Regions from separate parts of the Planococcus beijingensis genome, predicted to be linked through region 2. Evidence: riboswitches for the same ligand, from Rfam matches in the RefSeq annotation. Region 2 holds a riboswitch; the other holds the start of a gene.

Region 1 (8,112 bases), 990 kb from region 2:
CGGGCTTAGACGTTGAGATATGGCGTGGGTTAGCGCTTTTCTTTATTTTTGACAGGGTTATCGTTACAATAGAAATTAACAGAAGAAAGTTGGAGGGGTTAGCATGTCTGAAGAGATAACGGTATTGGTAGTAGACGATGAAGAACGGATTCGGCGCTTGCTGAAAATGTATCTGGAGCGTGAAGGATATTTAGTGGAAGAAGCCGAAAATGGCTTACAGGCATTGGATATGGCAATGGAAAAAGATTATCATTGCATCCTTCTCGATCTGATGATGCCTGAAAAAGATGGCGTCGAAGTGGCAACTGAACTTCGCGAAACGAAAATGACCCCGATAATTATGCTTACCGCTAAAGGGGAAGAAGCTAACCGTGTAGAAGGCTTTGAATCTGGAGCGGATGATTATATCGTCAAGCCGTTCAGCCCGAGAGAAGTCGTGTTGCGTGTTAAAGCAATCTTGCGCAGATCATCGGCCTATTCTCCGGTTTCCAATTCCACCGTTTCAAAAGATTTGGTCGTCTTTCCACATCTGACCATCGATCACGATGCACATCGCGTAACAGCTGATGGTGTGGAAGTAAATTTGACGCCAAAAGAATACGAACTCTTATACTTTTTGGCGAAGGCGCCGGATAAAGTATTCGACCGGGAACATTTGCTGAAAGAAGTTTGGCATTACGACTTTTTCGGTGATTTGCGGACTGTCGATACGCATGTTAAGCGCTTGCGCGAAAAATTGAATCGTGTGTCTGAATCTGCAGCGAAAATGATTGTCACTGTATGGGGCGTCGGTTATAAATTCGAGGTTGGCAATGAATAGAATATGGAATAGTGTCGTCGGGAAGCTTTGGATTACGATCCTGCTTCTCGTTTCCTTTGTCCTTTTTATTGTGACAGTCCTGCTTTTGGAGTTTCTTGGGAACTATCACAGTGAAACAGTGGAAGAAGCACTGAACAGTGAAGCGAACATGATTGCCAACATTTTTAACGAACATGACGAAGTGGAAACTTCACTCGAGGTCATTAAAGATGTATTAGGTCCGGAGACCAATGCGGTTATCGCTGAGGAGCCTTATGAAAGCAGCTATTACATTCATGATGGGTTGAATGGCGATGACACGAGAGAAAAAATATTAAATGAACCGTCCTTCCAAAAAGTTTTTGAAACCAGTGAAACGGTCATGAAGGAAATGCTGTTGCCTTCATTGACAGAAGAAAATCGCCTTGAGTCCTATATTGTTCTGGCAAACCCTCTAAAGACCAGTGAAGAGCAGCATGGCGTAGTATTTATCTATCAATCCCTTGAAGTGATGGACCGAACAGCAGAGCGGACTACAAATATCGTCTTTCTGTCCGCATTTATCGCTCTAGTATTAACGACCTTTTTTGCGTTCTTTTTGTCGTCGCGGATTACGTCGCCGCTCCGTAAAATCCGGGAAGGCGCATTCGAATTGGCGAAAGGGAACTTCGATACTAAGGTCACAGCCTCTTCAAGTGATGAAATCGGCCAATTGGCTACTGCTTTTAATCAGATGGGCCGCCAGTTGAAGCATCATGTCGAAGTGATCAATCAGGAGAAGGAGCAATTATCCAGTATTTTGACATCCATGGCCGACATCGTCATCACTTTTAATCAGGATCGAACTATTCTTTTAAGCAATCCGCCAGCAGAAAAATTACTGCAGCAATGGATTTTTAAGAACGGGTCTTCTGAAGCGCAACCATTGCCTTCCGAAATGCTCCATATGCTTGACCATGTGTTGGATTTTGAAGAAGAAATCGAGGAAGAGCTTGAAATCGAAGGGGCTTATTATGCCATCAATTTCAGTCCTTTATACAGCGGCGCGTCTATTCGGGGAGCGGTTGCTGTCCTGCACAATATGACGGAACAGCATCGCTTGGAGAAGCTTAGAGAAGACTTTATCGCTAATGTATCGCATGAATTGCGGACACCGATTGCCATGCTCCAAGGCTATAGCGAAGCGATTCTCGATGATGTTGGTGCAACGGAAGAAGAACGTCGTGAAATGACGAAGATCATCTATGAAGAATCACAGCGGATGGGCCGTCTGGTTACCGATTTATTGAATTTGGCACGGATGGAATCGGGCCATATGCGCCTTTACAAAGAAATCGTTCAGCTGAATACTGCCATTGAAAGAATGACGCTTAAATTCTCCCAAATCGCTAAAGAAAATGACATTCAGTTGTTGTTTGAAACCGAGATTGATGATTGGGCGGCTTGTGATATGGATGAAGACCGGATTGAACAGGTCATGACCAATTTGATCGATAATGCAATTCGCCATACGCCTAAAGGAGGGCAAGTGGTGGTCCGTGTCGAAAATCAAGAAGAGTACGCCAAAATCTCGATCAACGATAATGGTGTAGGAATTTCAGAAAAAGATCTGGAATTCGTTTTTGAGCGATTCTATAAAGCGGATAAAGCCCGTACGCTCGGCAAGGGCGGTACAGGTCTGGGTCTTGCAATCGCCAGCAATATCATCCAGGCGCATGAAGGGAAAATCTATGCAGAAAGCAGAATGGGGCAAGGAACTTCATTTGTCTTTTTGCTGCCTTTGAAGAAAATGTAACTTTCTTTTAGGCTGGACGACTAATCCTAAGAACGGGGGGAGTAGAGTGAATGACTCCGTTTTTCATCGGTTATATGAAGAATACCATCAGGATGTTTTTCAGTTCCTGATTTATCTTGTGAAAAACAGGCACTTATCAGAAGACTTGATGCATGAAGTTTATATTCGTGTATTTCGTGCATATGACCGGTTTGAAGGGAAGAGTTCTGAGAAAACATGGCTTTTTTCGATTGCAAAAAATGTAGCAATCGATCATTTTCGGAAAACAGCTGTGCGAAAAAAACATTCCATGGAGTTTTTTGATTGGGAAACCCAGCAATTGGTGTCGACCGAAAGGATTCCTGAAGAAGTCTCCATGTTGAACGAAGATAAGATTTTACTCTATAAAACATTGGATACCTGCACAGGCGATCAGAAAATGGTGATCATCATGCGTTTTTTTCAGGATTTGTCGATAGCCGAAACGGCCGATATTTTAGGCTGGACGGAAGGCAAAGTAAAAACCACTCAACATCGTGCAATCAAAGCCTTGCGTGAAAAATTAATAGCCAAGGAAGGGGGAGATGAAAATGCCGAATAACAAATGGACCGATGATTCCATCGAAGATTTGTTGAAGGATTTCCCCGCAATAAAAGACCATCGGCCAAAAGAAGAAGTTTACAATCGGTTGGTTCAGAAAGAGAAAAGTCCAAAACGGCCGAAAAAATGGTTGCCTTTGCTGGCAGCTGCATTGGCGTTTATTACTATCGGCATTTTGGTTGCTGCAATCATCAATCACAATGGTATTGATTCTGCCCAAAACCCCAAAAATCCGGTCGAAGAACCTCAAGAACCTTCTGCTACCCAAGATGGTGCAGCAGAGGAAACAGGCGAGGTTCCTGAAGCGGAAGGAGCAGGAGGGTTTACCACAGCGCAGGTGGACGAGCCGTCACGGACTGCTGCCTATGAAGAACTGATCGGTGACCAAACACTGATGACGATCGGCCTCACTGAAAATGCATTTGTCGTGCCGGTATCGTTTTTGGTTCCTGAAGAACAGATAAATGCGGTTTTTGGAAATGCCGCTCCGTCTTCACTTGAGCTTTATCAGGAATTTGCAGATGACATCGATGAGACACTTCTCGGCTTTGACGAATACCATCCGTACGCTGGAAGCTTTGAAGAAACATCCATGGGTATTCGGCACCTATTGCCGCCTGACCATGCATACGACTTGGCTTCTGCAAGCATCGGTGTCTACTTCAATACCTTGGCAGCGACATTCCCGGATGCAAATGAAATTGAAATTGCCAATGAAGATGGATCGCCAGCAGAATTCGGTGAAATCGGTCCAGTAGAACCAATGAAACCTAAAGTGGAAAACCTCGCTTATTATTCTTATTCTGCTGCTAACGGTGAAGTTTACCTCGTTCCTGGATACGATATGCCGTTTGATACAGCAAATGACGCAATTGAGGCGTTGGCGAAAAATCCAAATGATTTTTATCAGGCAACCATACCAGTTGATACGGACTTTGAAATTACGGAAGCGGAAGGCATAATGCAAGTTGAATTTAAAGAGACAGTTGATTTGGACTCGCTAGATCAGCGGGAAGCGGTTCGGATGATTGAAAGTCTGGCCTTGACCGCTGCGGCTTTTGATAAAGAACTGGCTATAACGGGCGTTCAGCCGGAAAAGTGGAACAGCTTCGACTTTAGCCGACCTTTGCCGGTTCCGTTAGCGCCGAACTTGATGGACTGGCCGATACCTTAATAAAAGGAGCGTTGTAAAACAAATATGTTTACAACGCTTCTTTTTTATACTAAGATTAGGCCATAACAAAATATCGATTCATCTTCGGGGCAGGGTGCAATTCCCTACCGGCGGTAATTGAACTCTGTTCATAAGCCCGCGAGCCGTAAAACGCAGGATTTGGTGAGACTCCAAAGCCGACAGTATAGTCTGGATGGGAGAAGGTGAAGGTGCGGACGTTTGTCGTTTACATGTAGACGGAACGCTTATTAAGTGTGCCTTTTCTCCCTTAAGTGTTTGTTGCTTAAGGGTTTTTATATGTAAATGCAGTGTCCAAGCCTTTCTTCTGGTGAATCACGACAAGGAGAGAGGAATATGAAGAACAAGAAGTTGCAAACGATGATCGTAATTGGGATGTTGAGTAGTATTTCATTTATTTTAATGCTTTTCAACTTTCCGCTGCCAGCTTTACCTGCATTTTTGAAAGTTGATTTCAGTGACGTTCCTGCTTTGATCGCAGCCGTTACGATGGGGCCAGTTGCCGGAATATTAGTGGCATTTTTCAAAAATGTATTGGATTGGCTATTTGCTGGAAGCCCGACAGGCGTTCCCGTCGGCCATATGGCCAATTTTGTGACAAGCCTGCTATTCATCTTGCCGGTTTATGCCATCTACCACAAAGTAGCGACAAAGAAAGGCATGGCATTCGGATTGGCGATCGGTACATTATCGATGGCGATCGGGATGAGTGTATTGAATTACTTGGTCTTTCTGCCAATGTACACTTACTTCCTTAATATGCCAGCAGAAACAGGCAATGCCCTATTTGGCACCATCGTTTTAGGGATCCTACCATTCAATTTAATCAAAGGCGTACTTTTGACTGCGGTCGTTCTGTTGATGTTCAGCAGTATGCACACGTGGATCGAAAAGCAGCGTTCCTATTATTTATCATAGATAGAAAAGCGCAAGCAGCCGTTAAGCTCCGACAAGCGCTGAAAGCTTTACCGGGAAAGGTGTTCTTTGCCATACAGCTGGGTTGACTTATGACCCTAGGACCTGGGCCGCTGGAATGTGGCCATAAAAGAAAAGTGAAGCTGACATAACGCAATAAAAAGAAGGCGTTCGGGAGTATTTACTCCCGAACGCCTTTTCAATTTAAATCAGTCTTCGTATTTTAAAGGGTCGCCTTCGAATGATGAATCTGCAACTTTAATGGAGTCTGTTGGACATCCTTCAAATGCATCTTCCATGTCTTCCTCGAGTTCGTCTGGAACTTGTTCTGTCCCCATGTTATTATCTAAAATAACAAATGCGATTCCTTCGTCGTCATAATCATAAATATCAGGTGCCGCTGCACCACAAGCACCACAAGCGATACAAGTATCCTTGTCGACAATGGTATACTTAGCCATATTGTTTTCCTCTCCTTTATCTCCGAACAAGTTCAGTTATACTATCGTTTTTATTCTAAAGGTGTTTGAGTAGTTTTTCAACCCAAAACCGCTAGGGGGCGCAAGCTTGTTATTCACCGAACTGATTATGGCCATTATGAAAGCCGTCGACAGGCAGCGGACGCTCACTTCCCCATTCCATTTGATTAAAGGAAAGAAGTCCGGCCAGACCATCCAGGATATCGGTTATTTCAACCTATATCCCTATTTCGGCGTGTTACCTAAACTGGATAAGAAAGCCTATGACCAAGCGGTTCAGCGCTTGTTTATGGAGGGGTACTTACTGGAAAATGAACAGGTTATTGAACTGACTCCGAAAGCGCTGGATGCTGAGGTCGCTCCATCCCCGTTAAATGGCTGGAAATACCGTGGAAATGAGATTATTTTCTTTCAACGGTTGTCACTAATTGTTCAAACTTTGTCTAATACCAGCCAAGGCATTAAAATATTTGATCCCATTGTCAATAAGGAAGAAGTACAGGCATGGGTCAAAATGTATTTGAAGCGAATCGGATTTCGGGATTTAACAGTCGTACAAACGTTTAAAGAGCAACTATTGGCTACCTTAACCAATACGGAAATATCAGAAATACATAAAATGATCCTGATGGAGCGTTTATCAGGACATGAATTGAGTGGGTTAACATGGCAGCAGATCGCCGATTCCAAGGAGTTGGCGATTCTGGATGCCCAATTGATGTTCGTGGAAGCACTGCATGGATGGATGGCTGCCATTGAACACGCAAAACCATCCCTGCTCATTGGATTAATGGAAGGAATCATTCAGCAGTCTTCTTTGACAGAAACCGCTAAACGCACAGAAAAATTATTTGAAAGAGGATTTTCATTGGAACAAATAGCTTCCCTGCGGCAATTGAAAACCAGCACAATAGAAGATCACTTCGTGGAATTGGCGATGAACGATCCCTATTTCAATTTTACGCCGTTTGTAGATCCGCAGTTGTATGAAGCCATCATTGCTGAAAGCCGGCAACGAAAAACGAAAAGATTGCGTGATATCAAAGAGCATTTGCCTCAAGCCAGTTATTTTCAAATCCGTTTGGCTTTAGCCATTAGGGAGGAACAAGGATGAATCTAGAGAAATTATTGTATTCTGCCTACGGTTTTTCTTCATTCCGTCCAGGTCAACGGGAGATCATCGAGCAGGTATTGGCTGGAAAAGATGTCATTGCACTGCTGCCGACAGGAATGGGGAAATCCATCTGTTACCAGCTTCCAGCAAAGATTCTGCCTAACAGTGTATTGATTATTTCCCCATTATTGTCTTTAATGCAAGATCAAGTGGCGCAGTTGAAGAAGATGGGGGAAAAATCAGTAGTTGCCATCAATTCTTTTCTGAAGCCTGAGGACAAAGAAAAGGTATGGAGCAATCTCGGCTCCTATAAATTCATTTTTGTTTCACCGGAAATGCTGGTTCAGCCATATGTGAAACAAAAGCTTCAGCAAATACGAATTTCTTTACTGGTTGCTGATGAAGCCCATTGCATTTCTCAATGGGGATTTGATTTCCGGCCGGATTATTTGCGGATTTCAGAAATCCTGCCCGCTTTAAACTTTCCGCAAGTACTGGCATTGACGGCGACTGCTACAGATAAAGTAACGGAGGAAATAAGGGAATACTTATCCTTGAAAGAACCCTATATCTATAGGCATCCAATGGACAGGGAAAATATTGTCTATGATATCAAGAAATTCGATGACCAACGTGACAAGCTTGAATTTCTGAAGGGGTTTATTCGTAAGTTCAGCGGTCCGGGAATCATTTACGCAGGAACTAGAAAAAAGTCCCAAGAACTTTCTTCTCTTTTGGCAGAACAGGGAGTTTCTTCGGCATTTTACCATGGCGGTATGGAACATCAGGATCGTGTCTTTGTCCAACAGCAATTTCAAAACGGAGAGCTGCAGTGGATCTGCTCAACAAATGCTTTTGGCATGGGTGTCCATATACCGAATATCCGGCACGTCATCCACTTTCAATTGCCGACTTCGATAGAAGGTTATGTTCAAGAAGTGGGAAGGGCCGGACGGGACGGACAGCCGGCATTGGCTACCCTGCTTTATGCGCAAGGAGATGAAGCCTTGCTGGAAAGTTTGGTGATGGACGACTTGCCGACACAGCATGAAATCGAAGCTGTTTATCGAAACGGCACGGCTGCAACTCATTTAATCGACCAAGGAATCGTCCGGGAGACGGCTTTTCGGGTTGCTTCTTATTGGATCACCAAATTGCCATTGGAAGGCGTAAACAAGCAAATGGAGCTTCTGAGAAGAGGGAAATGGGAGCAGGCGGCAAAAATCCGTGAATTGCTG
Region 2 (8,112 bases):
CGATTCCTTCAGTTTTTCCATCCAGTCTGGCAAGTCCTGCGTGCTCAATACGCGTTCAGCCAGTCGGCCATCCACTTCAATCGGCAAACCTAATTGTGCTGCTGCCGGTTCGATCGATTGGATAGCACGGGTGAATGGACTGGCGACAAGATGGGCCACTCTCTGATTTTCCAGAAAATCCGCCAATTTATACGCTTGCTGCCTGCCTGTTTCGGTCAACTCTGCATCCGGTGCCTGTCCGCTTGCTTGGCAATGCCTAATCAAGTAGATTGTTTTTTTCATACTTTTTCCACCCTACCCCATTTATCTTTTATCAGAACCAGTAAATCCATTCAATAGAGCTTGACGGAAGCACACGCTGGCGATTTCGAAAACTATGTTGCCGCCCTACTACACAACCGTACTGTACTCTCCTATATGTACCATAACCATGATACGTCAGTCCTGTTACTGTTATACCTCACATTCCCTAAATTTCATTTGTTAATCAAAAAAACCCGGGCAAAAGCCCAGGTTTTGGTAGTTTATAATTTTTTCATAAGATTGGCCATTTCAATCGCACCCGCTGCAGATTCCCAGCCTTTGTTGCCGGCTTTTGTACCTGCACGTTCAATCGCCTGTTCAATGGAATCTGTGGTCAAGACTCCAAAAATGACCGGAATATTTGCTTGGTCACTGGCCCGAGATACGCCTTTCGCCACTTCGCTGCAGACATAGTCGAAATGAGGCGTCGCACCTCTGATGACTGTGCCGAGAGTAATGACGGCGTCATAGTTCCCGCTCATCGCCATCTTTTTGGCCACCAGTGGAATTTCAAAAGCTCCCGGTACCCAGGCGATCGAGACGTCATCTTCTCCAACGCCATGGCGTTTTAATGCGTCTTCTGCTCCGCTCAATAGTTTGCTGGTGATAAATTCATTAAAGCGTCCGACCACGATGCCGATCCGCAACCCTTCACCGTTTAAATATCCTTCAAAATGAACAGTCATTTTTCCATCTCCTCTACTGAATTAATACGCTGTTGTATGCTGATTTTTCTGCTGATACGCAACCAAATCCTTGATTGTCAACATACCAAGGTTGAGCCGCTCTGCCACTTTCTCCAAATCATCCACACGTGCCATCGTGCCGTCTGGGTTCATGATTTCGCAGATGACCCCTGCCGGAGCAGATCCCGCAAGCTTCGCCAAATCGACAGCCGCTTCCGTATGGCCTGCCCGTTCAAGCACGCCGCCATCTTTCGCAATCAATGGAAAAATATGGCCCGGACGTTTAAAGTCTGCAGCCTTCGCCTCTTGCTTGATTAGGCTGGTGATGGTGTGGGAACGCTCAAAAGCGCTGATACCCGTGGTTGTATCTCTATGGTCAATGCTGATGGTGAAGGCGGTGCCGAATTCATCCGTATTTTGATCAGTCATCAAGCCAAACTCCAATCGCTGTGCGATGGAACCGGCAATCGGGACACAAATTAATCCTCGTCCTTCCGTCGCCATCAAATTGACAATCTCAGGTGAAGCAAACTCTGCCAATGCGATAAAATCGCCTTCATTTTCTCTGTCTTCATCATCGATTACAATAACTGCTTTTCCAGCCTTTAAATCTTCGACGGCTTTTTCTACAGTGTAGAACATCATTTCAGCATCTCCCTTTAAAATCCATTTTCCGCAAGCCAGCTTCTGCTGATTTTCGGTTCTGCGGTTTGAACTCGTTCGGTATACTTCGCCAAGAGATCACACTCAATATTGACCTTAGCGCCAATGCCTTTTTCGCCTAATAACGAATCCTCCCGTGTGGTCGGGATGAGGGAAATGGCAACCGTATTGTGGCCAAGTTTAAAAATCGTCAATGAAGTTCCATCAACCGCTATTGAGCCCTTGAGCATCATGTATTTCATCAGGTGAGGATCGAGTTCAATTGTTTTGGTGACAGCATTGGCTTCTTTCTTCACTGAACGGATTACGCCGACGCCATCGATATGGCCGCTGACGAAATGGCCGCCAAAGCGGCCGGTGGCTGGCATGGCACGCTCTAGATTTACGCGCGCTCCTGTTTTTAATTCCATCATTGTTGAAGATTTGACCGTTTCTGGAATGACATCGACTGTGAACGTTTGAGAATCGAAGGAAGAAACAGTCAAACACACTCCGTTTATGGAAATACTGTCTCCACGCTTCATATCCTCCAAAATCAACACACAGAAAATCGTCAGTTCCATAGCCTGCGGTTTTGCGCGGACTTGCGCAACGCGGCCGACTTCTTCGACTATACCTGTAAACATTTAGGCACACTCCTCCATTCCGGTCGCCGGAGCAGATTTAATTCGTTTTCGTACAAGTAGTTGGGTGCTTTCCACCATGGGGCGTATGGGTGGTGAGGAAAGGATGGTGCTGAAGGTTGTTTGCATGTGCCTTGCTTCTTTAACAAGATGGCCGGTTTCCCGACAATTTTGGGTACCTTTAAAAAGCCCGGTTTCCACGGAGGAAAAGAGCAGCATTAAAGATCGGTGTGTTGCATTTCCAGAGACGGGTCCCTGTTCAGGTATTTTGGTCATACAAATTCCTCCTTTCAATTTCAAACGATTGAAAAGAAGAGGCACATAACGAAACCGATCTCTGAATTCTTCTCCCATCCAGACTGTAACTGTCGGTGCCGGAATTTCACCAGCTCCACCGCTTAAGCGCTTTAAACATAGTGGCCTATGCCTGCATTCGCTTAACCGGGTCACGGACTTGCAGTTCCCTGCTCACCGCCGGTAAGGAATTTCACCTTGCCCCGAAGAATTAGATTCGTAGTTTCGTCCCTTTCATAGTAGCATAGAAAGAAACTGAACTATAGAAATTACAAGAAATTGGTCTTTGGGAGCAGTGCTGTTTGCTTTTCATATGCCATATTCCACCGGTACCAATCGGTAAATTGTTTCAAAAAACCCAAATTACCTATAGTTTTCTGAAACCTTATCACGAGCAAATCATGCTGTAGAAAGGATGGTTTTAACATGGCCCATCACCAAATTGTCAAAGGCATTAAAGTCGATGCCGAAACACGCTGTGCGCATTATCATTCTCCAATCGACCGGATTGCCATTAAGTTTTTTTGCTGCCAGGAATACTTTCCCTGCTTTGAATGCCATCAAGCGGAAGGTTGCGGCAAGCATGAGGTTTGGCCCAAAGACCGTTTCGATGAAAAGGCGGTCCTATGCGGAACGTGCGGACATGAACTGTCGGTCGAAGACTATCTAGACTGCGCTTCAACCTGCCCTACCTGTTCATCGCCATTCAATCCAGGCTGTAATTTGCATAAACACCTATACTTCGGATAAGGAGCTGAAAGGCGTGCATTTTCCAGTTGAAAATAAAAGAGCGAAAGCATTTCTGCTTTCACTCTTTTTCATTCAAATATAGGGACATTACATGCTGTTCGCCTTTGGTCCGCATAATCCGTCTGCCTGTATCTTTGAATCCGGCTTTTTGGTAAAGGCGTTGAGCCGGAAGATTACGGGCATTGACGCCTAGTACCACTTCATCAAAGCCCGGAAATTCCGTCTTCATAAATTCAGGAAGCGCATAAATGGAGCCTGTAGCGATGCCTCTGCCTTGGAATTTAGGATTCACCGAAAATCCTCTCAGCAACAAGGCTTTCGGATTATCCGAATACTTTTTTCGGTCTTCTGATTCATCCAGTTCAAAAAAACCCGCGTCTTCGCCACGTGCCTTTATGATGATGAAATGTTTCGATCGGTCTTTTGCATCTTTTTCTACAATTTCCTTAGGCAGACGTGTAAATTCCAATTGATCTGATGGCAAATCATAATCAATCGAAACTCCTGAAGAATAGCGGTGCAATGTAACTTCTCTTTTCTTAATCACGTGAAGCGGCCTCCTTATTTACATTCGCTGTTCATCCACTATTTTAAAAACAGCCGAATAACGGGTTCGCTAAATCCAATATGCCGACTTTAGCTGTTTCCTTTTTCCAATGTCACGACAACAATTTCCGGCAAATTGAAAATTCGCACGGGAAACGTGCTATTGCCTAGCCCTCGGCTTACAACCATTTGCGATTGGTCCACTTCGAAGATACCTTCCGTCACTTTCGGAAACCAGCCTTGACCTGGTGCAATCAAGCCGCCAATCCCCGGTATACGGACCTGGCCGCCATGGGCATGGCCGGAAAAGACCAAATCCACACCGTATTCGGCATAAATCGGCAGGTATTCCGGTCGATGTGCCAGCAGAAGTGTGAAATCTTCTGTAAGCCGAGCATTTGCTAGGCTTTGCCCTGTAACTTCTTCTTCATGAATGTCCGGCACCATCAATGGATCATCGATTCCTGCAATTTGGACCGACTCTCCGTCTTTCACCCATTCAACCGAATCATTTTCCAAGACTGTCACACCACGTTCCTGAAGCGCCCCTAAAATTTCATCAACTTTATTGGAGGCCACTTCATGGTTTCCCGTAACGTAATAAACTTCACTCATTTCTATCAGGGCATCCACTAACACTAGACTGGAATCCAAGTCGTAGCGGTTGCTGTCAATAAGGTCTCCAGTCAAAAAGATGGCATCCGGATTGGCCGCCTTCACCTTTTCAATCAAGGATGATTGATTTTTTCCGAATGTGGCGTCATGCAGATCCGACACCTGAACAATTCTTGATCCATCAAAGGCTTGCGGCAGTTCTGGGGAGGCTACTGTATACTCTGTTGTTTGCACCCAGTGGTTGCTGCCCCAAAATAAGCCCCATACTAATAATATAAGCAGTAAAAATACTGCGAGTTTCTTCATAAAACTTAACCTCTATTCGATTCTGTTTAAGTCGATTGTGTCTGCGCAGCCCACTAATCTGTTCTTTCTTCTCTGGCTTAACTAACGGCAGATCCTGATAATCCACGTTTCAGACTTATTTATGCCCCCGTTTTTTCCGGTGCGGCAACTTCAAATTTCCGAAGTTCAGTAACTTTTATAAGTATTGCATAGGAATGGAAATCCCCATAAAAGATACGCGCTCTCCATTGTCGCATCTTTTCAGTACCGGCGTCCACTTGTGCGCGTGAAGCAGCTGATCAAACTTTGGTTTTCGCTTTATTTTTCCAAGCAGCCCAACTGCCTAAAACAATCAATCCTATAATGGCCAGTACAGCAAGCCCAATCGCTCCAACAAATTCGCTGAGACGGGGATTTCCGGTTAACCAAGCTGCTGCATATCCAGGCAGTTTCATCGGGGAAGTCGCCCAATTTGCTCCTAGCAATCCATCGGCCAACTGAACGAGCAGGTATACCGCAAATGCTGCAGCCGCTGCAAGTCCACCATTTGGAAAAATAGCGCTGGCAGCCAGTGTAAGTGTAAGAATCAGCAAAATCCAGATGCTGTAGGATCCCATCATTTGAAGAAGAGCGCTAAATTCAAGCTCTTCAAAAAACAATAACGTATAGTAATACCCTGCTAAAAATCCAAGCCACAGACTGATTAGAGAAATGGCCGCTGCCATCGTCCATTTACTCAAAAAGTAGGAAAGAAAAGACAGGGGACGGACGTACAGCAAAGTCGCTGTTCCACTTTTCCGCTCCCCAGCGATTGTTCCCATATAAGCCAAAATCAGCACAACTATACCGATTGTTTGGAATTGTTCCATGACAGCCATTAAAATCTGATCAGGAGATGGGGTGGGAAATTCAAATACCGCCCCTTCCGGCAAACCTCCGGATGCCTCTAAAATCTGAGGCATAAAGTAATTCACGACAGGCTCAGTGATACCCAGCAGAATAAAAACACAAGGGATCCAGAAAATTTTATAATTCCGCACGTTTTCTCGCCATTCTTTTTGCAATAAAATACCGAACTGTTTCATTGGCCAGCAACAACCTTCAAAAAGATTTCTTCCAAAGAAGCAGTTTGAAATTCCACTCCTAAGATGTCCTGCTTTTCTGAAGATAAAGTGTAGAGCACCTGTTGCATGCCGGGACCTTCTTCATCGACAGAGAGATAAACAGAATTTGCTGAAACGTGCGTTTTCCAAGGATGTTCCCCCGCAAACTTCACAGCCTCGGCAGGATTGTGAAACCGGATCCGGATGCGGGGATTGGCATGCCGGCTTTTGACTTCGTCCAATGATCCATGTTCGATTAAGCGCCCGTCTTTCATAAACAGCAGCTGATCTGTCATTTCTTCTGCATCGTTCAAAATGTGGGTAGAATACAAAATCGTCGTGTCTTGCTGCAGTGATTTCAGTAAATCCATGATTTCCCGGCGGCCGGTGGGATCAAGTGCTGAAATCGGTTCATCCAACAAAAGAAGTTTAGGCTCATGGACAATCGCTTGTGCCAAGCCCAATCGCTGTTTCATCCCGCCGGAAAAAGCACCGATATTTTTGCGCAAGGCTCCTTCAAGCCCGACAAATTCCAATGTACGCATTGCCTGCAGCTTTGCTTTCTTTGTATCGACTCCACTTAATCTGGCAGCCATCTCAGTGAATTCCAGCGCTGTCAGCCACGGGAAAAATTGCGGATACTGTGGCAGAAAGCCGACTGTCAGACCATCGGCCAAACTGATTGTACCGCTCGAAGGAGATAATAAATCTGCCAACATGGACAGCGTTGTCGTCTTGCCTGCACCATTGGGCCCAATCAAAGCCGTCGCTGTACCTTTTTCCAACCCGAAAGAAAGATTTTCCACTGCAAGTTCCTGTCCATACTGCTTCGTTAGATTGTTGACTTCCATTAAGCTCAATAATTTCTCCTCCCAACAACAAAGTACACAATAGGTCCAATAATATTAACGACGACAATAATGATGCCCCACATCCATTTTGGACCGTTTGGATTTGGGTTTTTGATTAAATCCACTAAAGCAAAAATCATCAAGCCGATTTGAATGACAAATATCGGCAGTAAAGCCAAAAGCATTGTTGTTTGGTCCATGTTTTTTCTCCTCATATTCGTATTGATAAAACAACTTTTCATGATGAATTCCGTTTGCTGATGTTAGTTTTTAGTGGAAACACGAAAAAACCGAAGCTGGTAATCGTTCGGTCTTTTCCTTTTATTCTACATCATGATCTTGGTTACTCCATCAATTTCCTGCAATTTCTTGACTAAATTGATTTCATTGCTGATTTTGCTTTCGCTGACTGTGAAATTATAGGTAGAAAAGTTGTTACCGCCATATGATACGGCATTTTCAATCTGGAATTCATGGATATCCATTTTTGATTCTTCAAAAACGGCAACCAACTCTGAAAACAGGTTTTCCCGATCTTCAGCTGTTACCGCAACATTCTTCTGCAGCCGATTTTTAAAAAACTTGTTTTCGATATGATACAGGACATACAAAGTCAGTAAGACAATAACCGTGGCCAGCACTGCTGAATAGTACATTCCTGCGCCAATGGTCAATCCAATGCCCGATGCTACCCAGACAGAAGCAGCAGTCGTCAGCCCTCTGACAGAGCCCCGATGGACGATGATGGTGCCCGCTCCCAGGAAACCGATGCCACTGATGACATAGGAAGGAATCCGGGCAGGGTCAAAACGGATTGCACTGTTGTCGCTGTTGAGAAAGGAATCGAAGCCGGTTATCGACAAAATCATCATCAGACATGAACCAATCCCGACCAATAAATGTGTCCGAAGTCCCGCTGGCTGGTTTTTCGCTTCCCTTTCAATGCCAATCAAGCCACTAAAAAAAGCTGCAGCCAGCAAACGGGTCACAATCTCCATATAATCTGTCGGCAGCAAGTCCATCATATCCCTCCTGACTTGTCAGACAGAGCTGGGGCATGAACTCCCTTTTCGGCTTACCACTTCATCTTTGAAAAGAGATCGATTAAAAACAGCTTCTCGGCTCTTCCGATGTTCCATTTTTCCAGCTCTTCGATTACACCTTTTTTTGTTCCGTAACCTTTCACAAAACCGTTCAGCCGTGCGGCAAAAGTTGAATCCCTCAGCAGTTCTTGGTCCTGATACAGCCCTGACAATTGTTCCAAAGCCTTGGGATATCGTTTCAAATAATATTTTTGATGGCGTTCTTCAGCTGTGGTGAACTCAGTAAAAGGTGAAATTTCCGTCTCGACCGTCTCCCTCAACTGACCTTCCATTTCTTTTTTGGCTTCGGC

What was found. Region 2 has a riboswitch for FMN ahead of IRE19_RS00140 (hypothetical protein). Riboswitches for the same ligand answer to the same signal wherever they lie in the genome.
Region 1: another riboswitch for FMN. It lies ahead of IRE19_RS04735 (ECF transporter S component); the one in region 2 lies ahead of IRE19_RS00140 (hypothetical protein).

Annotation. Positions count from the first base shown of each region.
Region 1 covers NZ_JADHDZ010000001.1:1,003,375-1,011,486, forward strand. Annotated here, with positions in the region: gene IRE19_RS04715 (response regulator transcription factor) at 104-820, shown strand; gene IRE19_RS04720 (ATP-binding protein) at 813-2,594, shown strand; gene sigX (RNA polymerase sigma factor SigX) at 2,641-3,174, shown strand; gene IRE19_RS04730 (GerMN domain-containing protein) at 3,164-4,348, shown strand; FMN riboswitch at 4,425-4,557, shown strand; gene IRE19_RS04735 (ECF transporter S component) at 4,703-5,284, shown strand; gene IRE19_RS04740 (ferredoxin) at 5,491-5,742, opposite strand; gene IRE19_RS04745 (YpbB family protein) at 5,849-6,874, shown strand; gene IRE19_RS04750 (RecQ family ATP-dependent DNA helicase) at 6,871-8,112, shown strand, end outside.
Region 2 covers NZ_JADHDZ010000001.1:14,919-23,030, reverse strand. Annotated here, with positions in the region: gene IRE19_RS00160 (histidine phosphatase family protein) at 1-282, opposite strand, end outside; gene ribH (6,7-dimethyl-8-ribityllumazine synthase) at 525-989, opposite strand; partial or broken gene ribB (3,4-dihydroxy-2-butanone-4-phosphate synthase) at 1,029-1,631, opposite strand; gene ribE (riboflavin synthase) at 1,649-2,278, opposite strand; gene IRE19_RS00140 (hypothetical protein) at 2,279-2,551, opposite strand; FMN riboswitch at 2,614-2,784, opposite strand; gene IRE19_RS00135 (CHY zinc finger protein) at 2,996-3,319, shown strand; gene IRE19_RS00130 (GNAT family N-acetyltransferase) at 3,378-3,866, opposite strand; gene IRE19_RS00125 (metallophosphoesterase) at 3,956-4,786, opposite strand; gene IRE19_RS00120 (ABC transporter permease) at 5,065-5,850, opposite strand; gene IRE19_RS00115 (ABC transporter ATP-binding protein) at 5,847-6,728, opposite strand; gene IRE19_RS00110 (PLDc N-terminal domain-containing protein) at 6,725-6,919, opposite strand; gene IRE19_RS00105 (MgtC/SapB family protein) at 7,046-7,744, opposite strand; gene msrA (peptide-methionine (S)-S-oxide reductase MsrA) at 7,795-8,112, opposite strand, start outside.